Regions from separate parts of the Burkholderia sp. IDO3 genome, predicted to be linked through region 2. Evidence: predicted binding sites of a transcription regulator. Region 2 holds the regulator's gene; each other region holds the start of a gene.
The links. The regulator LexA, encoded in region 2, represses DNA repair genes until DNA is damaged. The targets are predictions, from matches to a motif close to ACTGTATNNNNATACAGT.
Positions count from the first base shown of each region.

Region 1: a site for LexA is predicted at 1,788-1,805, ahead of DCN14_RS04085 (DUF2471 family protein). Genes of this name have one in related genera too.
Region 3: a site for LexA is predicted at 1,835-1,852, ahead of DCN14_RS19695 (PA0069 family radical SAM protein). Genes of this name have one in related genera too.

Region 1 is NZ_CP028962.1:878,030-881,301, forward strand. It holds gene DCN14_RS04080 (NADPH-dependent 2,4-dienoyl-CoA reductase) at 1-1,143, shown strand, start outside; gene DCN14_RS04085 (DUF2471 family protein) at 1,321-1,725, opposite strand; gene DCN14_RS04090 (LysR family transcriptional regulator) at 1,901-2,794, opposite strand; gene DCN14_RS04095 (NAD(P)H-dependent oxidoreductase) at 2,881-3,272, shown strand, end outside.
Region 2 is NZ_CP028963.1:1,773,988-1,777,259, forward strand. It holds gene DCN14_RS22905 (universal stress protein) at 1-269, shown strand, start outside; gene DCN14_RS22910 (DUF2939 domain-containing protein) at 362-1,048, opposite strand; gene DCN14_RS22915 (hypothetical protein) at 1,078-1,416, opposite strand; gene lexA (transcriptional repressor LexA) at 1,443-2,090, opposite strand; gene DCN14_RS22930 (sulfate ABC transporter substrate-binding protein) at 2,355-3,272, shown strand, end outside.
Region 3 is NZ_CP028963.1:1,110,603-1,113,874, reverse strand. It holds gene DCN14_RS19705 (PQQ-dependent sugar dehydrogenase) at 1-49, shown strand, start outside; gene DCN14_RS19700 (TM2 domain-containing protein) at 158-625, shown strand; gene DCN14_RS19695 (PA0069 family radical SAM protein) at 641-1,819, opposite strand; gene DCN14_RS19690 (Lrp/AsnC ligand binding domain-containing protein) at 1,923-2,411, opposite strand; gene DCN14_RS19685 (D-amino acid dehydrogenase) at 2,557-3,272, shown strand, end outside.

The DNA of each region.
Region 1 (3,272 bases), on a different replicon from region 2:
GCCGAGCAGATACTCGCCGACGGTTGCGCGGACATGGTGTCGATGGCGCGGCCGCTGCTCGCGGACGCCGAGTTCGTCGTCAAGGCCGCGCAGGGCCGCGCGGACGAGATCAACACCTGCATCGGCTGCAACCAGGCGTGTCTCGACCACGCGTTCAAGAACAAGATTGCATCGTGCCTGCTGAATCCGCGTGCCTGTCACGAGACGGAACTGATCTACACGCGTGCGCAGCGGCCGAAGCGTATCGCGGTGGTCGGCGCGGGGCCGGCGGGGCTCGCGTGCTCGACCGTGCTCGCGCAGCGCGGGCATCAGGTCGACCTGTTCGATGCGGCGCCGGAGATCGGCGGCCAGTTCAACATGGCAAAGCGGATTCCGGGCAAGGAAGAATTCGATGAAGCGCTGCGCTACTTCGGCCGGCAAGTCGAGCTGACCGGCGTGAACCTGCATCTGAACCGGCGTGTCGACGCGAGCGACCTGATCGCGGGCGGCTACGACGAGATCGTGCTCGCGACCGGCGTCGCGCCGCGCGATCCGAAGATTCCGGGGCAGGACGGGCCGAATGTGCTCAGCTATATCGACGTGCTGGCCGGCCGGCAGCCGGTCGGCCGGCGCGTCGCGGTGGTGGGCGCGGGCGGGATCGGCTTCGATGTCGCCGAATATCTGGTGCAGGACGGCGAGTCGCCCACGCTCGATCTGGACGAATGGAAGGCCGAGTGGGGCGTGACCGATCCGGCCGTGACGCGGGGCGGCGTGACGCGCGCGCAGGTCGCGGCGCCCGCTCGCGAAGTGACGCTGCTGCAGCGTAAAGCCGCGCCGCTCGGCAAGGGGCTCGGCAAGACGACCGGCTGGATTCACCGCGCGACGCTGAAGATGAAGCAGGTGAAGATGATCGGCGGCGTGAACTACGAACGGATCGACGCGCGTGGGCTGCACGTGTCGTATGGCGAGCAGCGTACCGATCACGCGTGCATCGAAGCCGATACGATCGTGCTTTGCACGGGGCAGGAGCCGCAGCGCGCGCTGCTCGCGCCGCTGCAGGCGGCCGGACGCCCGGTGCACCTGATCGGCGGTGCGGAACTGGCTGCCGAACTCGATGCGAAACGCGCGATCGACCAAGGGTCGCGGCTCGCGGCGCGCTTGTAACGGGCGTGGCTTCGGGCATCGGCACGAAGCCACGTTGCGCGGCGATAGCTTGCGTGCGCCACGCTTCGCGACTGTCATGCCGATGTCTCGGCATTGCGGTGCGGCCGGCAGAACGGAAGGGGGCTCCCGCGTCGCCGCGCAACGTGGCGACGCGATCCCGCAGCCGGCCGGTGCGCGTCAGGCCGCTTCGGCCCGTTCTTCCTCTTCCGCTTCGAGCATCGCCTTGACGATCAGGTAGACGGCCGGCAGATCGTCGTCGTCGCGACGCCAGTCGACCGATTCCTCGACGTCCGCGGCCACCAGCCGGCTGTCGCGCAGCCGGATGAACGCGTCGACGACCGTCGGGTCGTTGCGGTTCAGGAAACCGGCGTTCGAGAACGCGAGTTCCTCGACGTTCAGCAGCGCCTGCCAGCTCATCGTACGGACGGCGGCCGGATGGGTGCGGCGTCGCAGGCCGAGCGCGCGCTGCGCGGGGCCGCCGACGACACGCTGCAGATCGACGACCGCCCGCTGCGCGGCGCGTTCGAAGTGGGCCGGGTTGAAGCCGGGTTGCTCGGGATCGAATGCGGATGACTGGAACATGGTCGCCTCACAAAGGTCCGTCCGTCATGGATGACGGAATTCGGGTCAAATGGTGCAAAAGCACTGTAAATATATACAGTGTTCGTGGCGGTTTCAAGTCCCGAGTGAACGTGTTTGTGCGGCGACCGGTTTCGGACGGTTGGCGACGCGCAGTTGCGTCCGTCCGGCGGGTGATTCATACCGACGCGGCGATCGTCTCCCGCAGCCATCGATGGGCCGGATCGCGATGCACGCGCTCGTGCCACAGCATCGACATTTCGTAGCCGGGGACTTCGACCGGCGTATCGACCACGCGCAACGCGGGCGTGTTGCGCACCAGCCGCTCGGGCAGCATCGCGACGAGGTCGGTGGTGGCGACGGCCGATAGCACGAACAGGAAATGCGGAACCGACAGCACGACATGTCGTGAGGCGCCCGCTTTCGCGAGCGCTTCGTCCGTCACGCCGAAGAAGCCGCCGCCGTCGGGCGACACGATCACGTGTTCCAGCCCGCCGAACTGCGCGAGTGTGGGGCGCCGCTTCAGCTTCGGATGACCCGCGCGGCCGACGAGCACGTATCGCTCCGTGAACAGCGGCAGGCGCCGCATTCCTTCCGGCGATCCTTCGGTCGTATGGAACGCGAGGTCGATCCCGTTTCGTTCCGCGTCCTGCTCGATGCGCGGCGGCACGAGTTCGACCACGGCGAGCCGCGTCTCCGGTGCAGCCGAACGCAACGTATTCAGCGCGGGCAGGACGATCGTCGATTCGCCATAGTCGGTCGCGGCTACACGCCACGTGTTCGTCGCGGTCGCCGGATCGAACGGCGTAGCCGTCAGCACCGCGCGTTCGATCGCGTCGAGCGCATCCCGCAGCGGCTCGCGCAGCGTTTCCGCCCGCGCGGTCGGCCGCATGCCCCGCGGCCCCGGCAGCAGCAACGGGTCGCCGAACAGGTCGCGCAGCTTTTGCAACTGCACGCTCACCGACGGCTGCGACATGTTCAGCTTTTCGGCGGCGCGCGTGACGTTGTGCTCCGCGAGCAGCACGTCCAGCGTGACCAGCAGGTTCAGGTCCAGCCGTCTGAGATTGTTCATCGCTATACCTGGAATATCCGGAATTCATTTCCAATATACCTTCGGCAGCGGCATCCTGCAGTCATTCAATCAACGGAGCTGTGAACATGAACGTGCTGATCGTCTATGCCCATCCCGAACCGCGCTCGCTGAACGGTGCGCTGCGGGACTTTGCGGTCGAACATCTGGAAGCGGCGGGCCATGCCGTGCAGGTCACCGATCTGTATGCGATGAACTGGAAGGCCGCATTCGATGCGAACGACGTGACCGACCGCGCGCCCGATGCGCGCTTCGATCCGGCGCTCGATTCGAAGCATGCGTTCGAGACGGGCACGCAGCGCGACGACATCGCGCGCGAACAGGACAAGCTGAAGTGGGCCGACGCGGTGATCCTGCAGTTTCCGCTGTGGTGGTTCTCGATGCCGGCGATCATGAAGGGCTGGGTCGAGCGTGTGTATGCGTACGGTTTTGCGTACGGCGTCGGCGAGCATTCCGACCG
Region 2 (3,272 bases):
TGCGCGAGCGCGGCGTTCAGGCCGAAGGCCATTTCGCGTTCGGTTATCCGATCGACGAAATCGCGAATCTCGCAACGGAATTGCAGGCGGACCTCGTCGTTGTCGGCCACCGGTGCCGCAGCGGGTTGTCGAGATGGTGGATGGGGTCGGGCAACACGCAACTGCTCGATCGCGTGAACTGCAGCATTCTGGTGGCGTGTTCGTCGGCCGAAGAGCAAAAGGCCGAGATTGCGCGCGAGCGCGAAGCGGCGACCACGAATGGCAAGTGACGCAATGACGGCGTGACCGGCTGACTCGCCCTGCGATTCACGTCGGTCACGCGCTGTGCCGTATCGGCGGCATGCACATCGATTGCGATCGATTACGCGTGCAGGTCGATCGCGGACAGCTTCCACGAGAACAGACCGAAGCGGTGAAAGATCGCCGCATAGCGCGTGCCATCGCCGCTGCGTTGATAGGTCACGACAAATTCATCGATATTCCGGTAGCCGGCGCGCGTTTGCTGCGGATGGCCTGTATCGCTCGCGCTGGCCGGTGCGGGCGACGGTGCTGGTGCTGGTGCAGCGGGGGGAGCGGCGTTGCTGCCGGACGCGGGCGCGCTCGCCGGCGCGGCGGGTTCATTACCTGCAGTCGTGCCCGGAGGCGGACCAGACCATTCAGGCGGGCGTTCGCCCGGATTGCCGCGCGGGGGTATGCCGCTCATCAACGCCGCCACGCCTTCAGGTGTCGCATACGCATCGACCAGCGGGCCGATCAATGCCGACCCGATCAATGCGCCGATCACCGCGAACGGATTGTTCTTCTTGACCGAGTCGATCCGGCGCATCAACTCTTCCGTGACCTGCTGCTTCAGGCTGATGCGCAGCGACGGGAAATCGACATACTCACTGACCGCCTGCGCATCGCGCGCATCGATCGCCGATTTCAGGCGACCGAGCGCGACGTACGGCGATGCGTACGCGTAGCCGATCGCCGCAATGACGACAACGGCCAGCGCGACGATCAGCAGGGGTTTGAGCCGCGACGTGCGGCCCGACGATTCAATCACGATGCCTCCGGTGCGGACAGGTTCCGCAATCAGAGACCGCCTTGCTGGGCCGATCGTTCCTCTGCGATGCAGCGATCGATCATCCGGCACACGGCGTCGATCGTGCCGACCATGATCAGCCGCGACCGGCCGTGATACACGCGCACGGGTGCGCGGCGCGCCGGCTCGGCGTGATTCAGGCCGGCGTTCAGCGATACCCGCGCGAACGCGGGCAGCGCTGACGGCAGCAGCGACGCCTGCCGTTCAACTGCGACTTCTTGGCTCGCCACGGGCGCTGCAGCGGACAGCGGCGCACAAGGCGTGCGGCCGCGCAGGTGACGCAGGCGACCGAATTGACGGAAAGGCAGCAGACGGGCAAGGCGTTCCATGATGTTCTCCTCAGCGAGACCGATTGTCAGAGTTCGCCCGAGCGGATCAGCCCGACGGCGATGCCTTCCAGCGCAAACTCCGCGCTGCCGGCCTTGACGAAGATGTTTTCGTAATCCGGGTTCTCCGCGATCAGCTCGAGGCCGCCGGGCCGGCGCATCAAACGCTTGACCGTGACGTCGTCGCCCAGACGCGCAACGATGATCTGGCCGTCCTTCGCCTCGGTGCGCTTCTGCACCGCGAGCAAATCGCCGTCGAGAATGCCGGCGTCGCGCATCGACAGGCCGCGCACCTTCAGCAGGTAGTCCGGCTTGCTGGTGAACAGCGCGGGATCGCACGCGTAATGCTGCGAGATATGTTCCTGCGCGAGGATCGGGCTACCGGCCGCGACGCGGCCGACGAGCGGCAGCGACAGTTGCATCAGGCCGGCATGCGGCAGCGTGAACTGGTGCGGGGAATCGTCGAGGCCGAGCAGGCGGATGCCGCGCGAGGCGCCGGCGGCCAGCTCGATCACGCCCTTGCGCGCCAGCGCACGCAGGTGTTCCTCGGCCGCATTCGGCGAGCTGAAACCCAGCTCGGCCGCGATCTCGGCGCGCGTGGGCGGGAATCCGGAGCGCTCGATCGCGCGGCGGATCAAGTCGAACACTTGCTGCTGACGGGCAGTGAGTTTGGTCATGGCTGAACTGTATGGATAGACAGTGAGCTGTATTTTTATACAGTACTTCGCGAATTTCAAGTGTTACTTGAGGTTCGACGCGATCACGCCGATTCCGGCGCGATGTCGCGACGCCCGGACGCCGGTTCGTCTGCCGCAACCGTCCGTCCAGTATGCGTTAGCACTTTTGAGTATTAAAAAATGAAGAACGATTATTTTTAATCATGTAACCCGTTCGCTAGACTGGCTCGACATCGCAATACCGACAACACTGGAGAACCAAGGATGGCGAAGCGCAATACGGGGCTGGTGGGCGGAGTGGGCCGCCTGATCGCAACACTCGCGCTGGGCGCGGCGGCGGCGCTGGGCGTCGCGACGCATGCCCAGGCCGATACGACGTTCCTGAACGTGTCGTACGACCCGACGCGCGAGCTGTATCAGGACTTCAACCAGGCGTTCGGCAAGGAGTGGAAGGCGAAGACGGGCGAGACGGTCAACTTCAAGCAGTCGCACGGCGGCTCGGGCGCGCAGGCGCGCTCGGTGCTCGACGGCCTGCAGGCCGACGTCGTCACGTTGGCGCTCGCGTACGACATCGACGCGCTCGCGAACAAGGGACTCATCAACAAGGACTGGCAAAAGCGCCTGCCGGACAACGCGTCGCCGTACACGTCGACGATCGTGTTCCTGGTGCGCAAGGGCAATCCGAAGGGGATCAAGGACTGGGACGACCTGACCAAGCCGGGCATCTCGATCGTCACGCCGAACCCGAAGACGTCGGGCGGCGCACGCTGGAACTACCTCGCCGCGTGGGCATATGCCGTGCACAAGCCGGGCGGCAACGAGCAGACGGCGAAGGAATTCGTGACGAAGCTGTACAAGAACGCCGGCGTGCTCGATTCGGGCGCGCGGGGCGCGACGACGAGCTTCGTGCAGCGCGGGATCGGCGACGTGCTGATCGCGTGGGAGAACGAGGCGTTCCTGTCGATCAAGGAATTCGGCACCGACAAGTTCGAGATCGTCGTGCCGTCGGTGAGCATCCTGGCCGAGCCGCCCGTCGCGGTGGTGGACAAGGTGGTCGACAAGAAGGGCACGCGCAAGCTGGCCGAGGCCTACCTGAACTTCCTGTACAGCCCGCAGGGCCAGGAGATCGCGGCACGCAACTACTACCGTCCGCGCTCGAAGAGCGTGCCGGCGGAGCTGACC
Region 3 (3,272 bases), 660 kb from region 2:
CGACGATTACGCGGGCGCCATCTACCGCATCACCTATGCGTCACCTTGACGCAGGCGAGGGGTGACCGGGTCCGACCGGGCATCGTAGAATGCGTGCCGGGCCGTGCGCCCGCGCCGGCCTGTCGGCCGCCCATGCAACGATCATCCGCCGCCACCCATGTCCAGCAGCACCGCACCGTCCCGCCGCTTCCGCTCCAAGACGCTCACCGCCGCCCTCGCCTTCCTGTTCGGATCGCTCGGCGCGCACCGCTTCTACCTGTATGGCTTTCGCGACGTGTACGGCTGGGCGCACCTGCTCGCGACGATCGTCGGCATTCCCGGCTTCCTGCTGCTCGCTGCCACGCAGCGCAGCGCCGGCCTCGGCTGGTGGCTCGCGGTGCCCGGCGCGATCTCGCTGCTGGCCGCGTTCCTCGCCGCGCTCGTCTACGGGCTGCGCCCCGACGAAAAATGGGATGCGCAATTCAATGCCGACACCGGCAAGCACAGCCGATCCGGCTGGACGGTGATCTTCATCGTGATCTTCTCGCTGCTGATCGGCGCGTTCCTGCTGATGACCGCGCTCGCGCTGTCGTTCCAGACGTATTTCGAGTCGCAAGTCGAAGCAGCCAAGCAGATTTCGCAATAAGCGCCGACGCGCGGGTCAGAACAGGCTCAACTGCGCATCGTCACGCACCTTCGCACCGGTTGTGCCCGCAACGAGGCGCTGCACGGGCGCCACGCCAGCCGGTGCGCCGCGAAACTGCGACAGATCCAGAATGCCGTTCGTGCGTTCGTTCAGCCCGAGCCGCTTGACGGCCTGACGGAAGCGCTGCCGCAACAGGTCGGCCCAGATCCCTTCCCCCTTCATCCGCTTCGAGAAATCCGAGTCGTAGTCCTTCCCGCCGCGCATGTCGCGCACGCGGTTCATGACGCGCTCCGCACGATCGGGGAAATGCGCGGACAGCCAGTTCTTGAACAGCGGCGCAACCTCCCACGGCAGCCGCAGGATGATGTAGCTCGCATGCGTCGCACCGGCATCCGCGCAGGCTTCGAGCACGCGCTCCAGGTCGGGCTCGGTGACGAACGGGATCATCGGCGCAATGCTCACGCCCACCGGCACGCCCGCATCGCGCAGCGCGCGGATCGTCCGCAAGCGACGCGCCGGGGTCGCCGCTCGCGGCTCCAGCGTGCGCGCGAGATCGGCGTCGAGCGTGGTGATCGTGACCGCAGCCATCACCTGTCCGCGCGCGGCCATCGGCGCGAGCAGATCGAGATCGCGCTCGATCAGCGACGACTTCGTGATCGCGGCGAACGGCAGCCCGTGATCGTGCATCACCTGGATCACGCTGCGCGTGATGCGCAGGTCGCGCTCGACCGGCTGGTAGGCATCGGTGTTCACGCCGAGCGCGATGGGTTCGGGCACGTAGCGCTTGCGCGATATCTCGCGTTCGAGCAGTTCGGCTGCATTGACCTTCGCATAGATGCGGCTCTCGAAATCGAGCCCCGGCGATAAACCGAGATAGCTGTGCGTCGGCCGCGCGAAGCAGTAGATGCAACCGTGCTCGCAGCCGCGATACGGATTGAGCGACACGCTGAACGGAATGTCCGGCGACTGGTTGTGCGTCAGAATGCTCTTGGCGCGCTCCTCGAACACCTGCGTGCGCAGCGGCGCGGCCAGATCGGCATCGTCCGATTCGTGGATCCAGCCGTCGTCCACCGTTTCGCGCAGCGCCGTTTCGTAACGGCCCTGCAGGTTGTCGACCGCACCACGCCCCTTGCGGGGCGCGGGCGGTGCTATCGGAAATTCGTTGTCGGACAGACCGTCCATGCGCTCACCCATTCGCCTGCACCCAATACTGTATATTTATACAGTATTGGGTGCAGCGTGCCAAGGGTGCGATATGGGGACCGACAGGCAGCCCGATGCCGGGCCGCCGCAGCGGTCATTCGCCGACTGAAATCGTCAGCGTCTCCTTGATTTCCTCCATTACGACATAGCTCTTCGACTGCACCGCGCCGGGCAATTGCAGCAGGATGTCGCCGAGCAGCTTGCGATAGTCGGCCATCTCGCCGATCCGCGCCTTGATCAGGTAGTCGAAATCGCCCGACACGAGATGGCACTCGAGCACCTCGTCGATCTTCATCACTTCGCGGCGAAACTGCTCGAACATGTTGCCGCCCTTGTGGCCGAGCGTGATCTCGACGAATACCAGCAGCGCCGCGCCGAGCTGGCCCGGATCGACGCGTGCGTGATAGCCGGTGATGACGCCGTCCCGCTCCATGCGCCGCACGCGTTCGATGCACGGCGTCACGGTCAGTCCGACCTGTTCCGCGAGGTCCTTCATCGCCATCCGGCCGTCGTTCTGAAGCAGTTTCAGGATGCGCCGGTCGAGCTTGTCGAGGGAGCGTACTGGCTGGCGTTGCGTTCTCATTTGTTTCTGCTGAAAACCTGAAAAATACGATAACAAAACCTACACATTCGACAATACCATAGCTCAAAAAACTAGATCAGCTAGAGGTTACACGGAGCCGCGGGTGCGCCCGGCCTCGACCTGATCCCATCCATCTGGAGCAGCTATGCGAGTCGTCATTCTGGGCAGCGGTGTGGTCGGCGTGGCAAGCGCGTATTACCTCGCGCGCGCCGGTCATGAAGTCACGGTGATCGACCGGGAGGCCGGCCCGGCGCTCGAGACGAGCTTCGCGAACGCGGGCCAGATCTCGCCGGGCTATGCCGCGCCATGGGCCGCTCCCGGCGTGCCGTTGAAGGCTGTCAAATGGATGTTCGAGAAGCATGCACCGCTCGCGATCCGCCTCGACGGCACGCGCTTCCAGCTGCAGTGGATGTGGCAGATGCTGCGCAACTGCACGGCCGAGCGCTATGCGGTCAACAAGGGCCGCATGGTCCGCCTCGCCGAATACAGCCGCGATTGCCTGCAGGCGCTGCGCGCCGACACCGGCATCCAGTACGAAGGGCGCACGGGCGGCACGCTGCAGCTGTTCCGCACGCAGCAGCAACTCGACGGCGCCGCGAAGGACATCGCGGTGCTGCAGGAAGCGAACGTGCCGTTCGAACTGCTGTCGCCGGCCGAACTGAAGAACGCCGAACCGGCGCTCGCCGCCGTGTCGCACAAGCTGACGGGCGGCCTGCGCCTGCCGGGCGACGAAACGGGTGACTGCCAGCTGTTCACGACGCGCCTCGCGGCGCTCGCCGAATCGCTCGGCGTGAAGTTCCGCTACAACACGCCGATCGACGCACTCGCGATTGCCGGCGGCAAGATTGCCGGCGTGCAGTG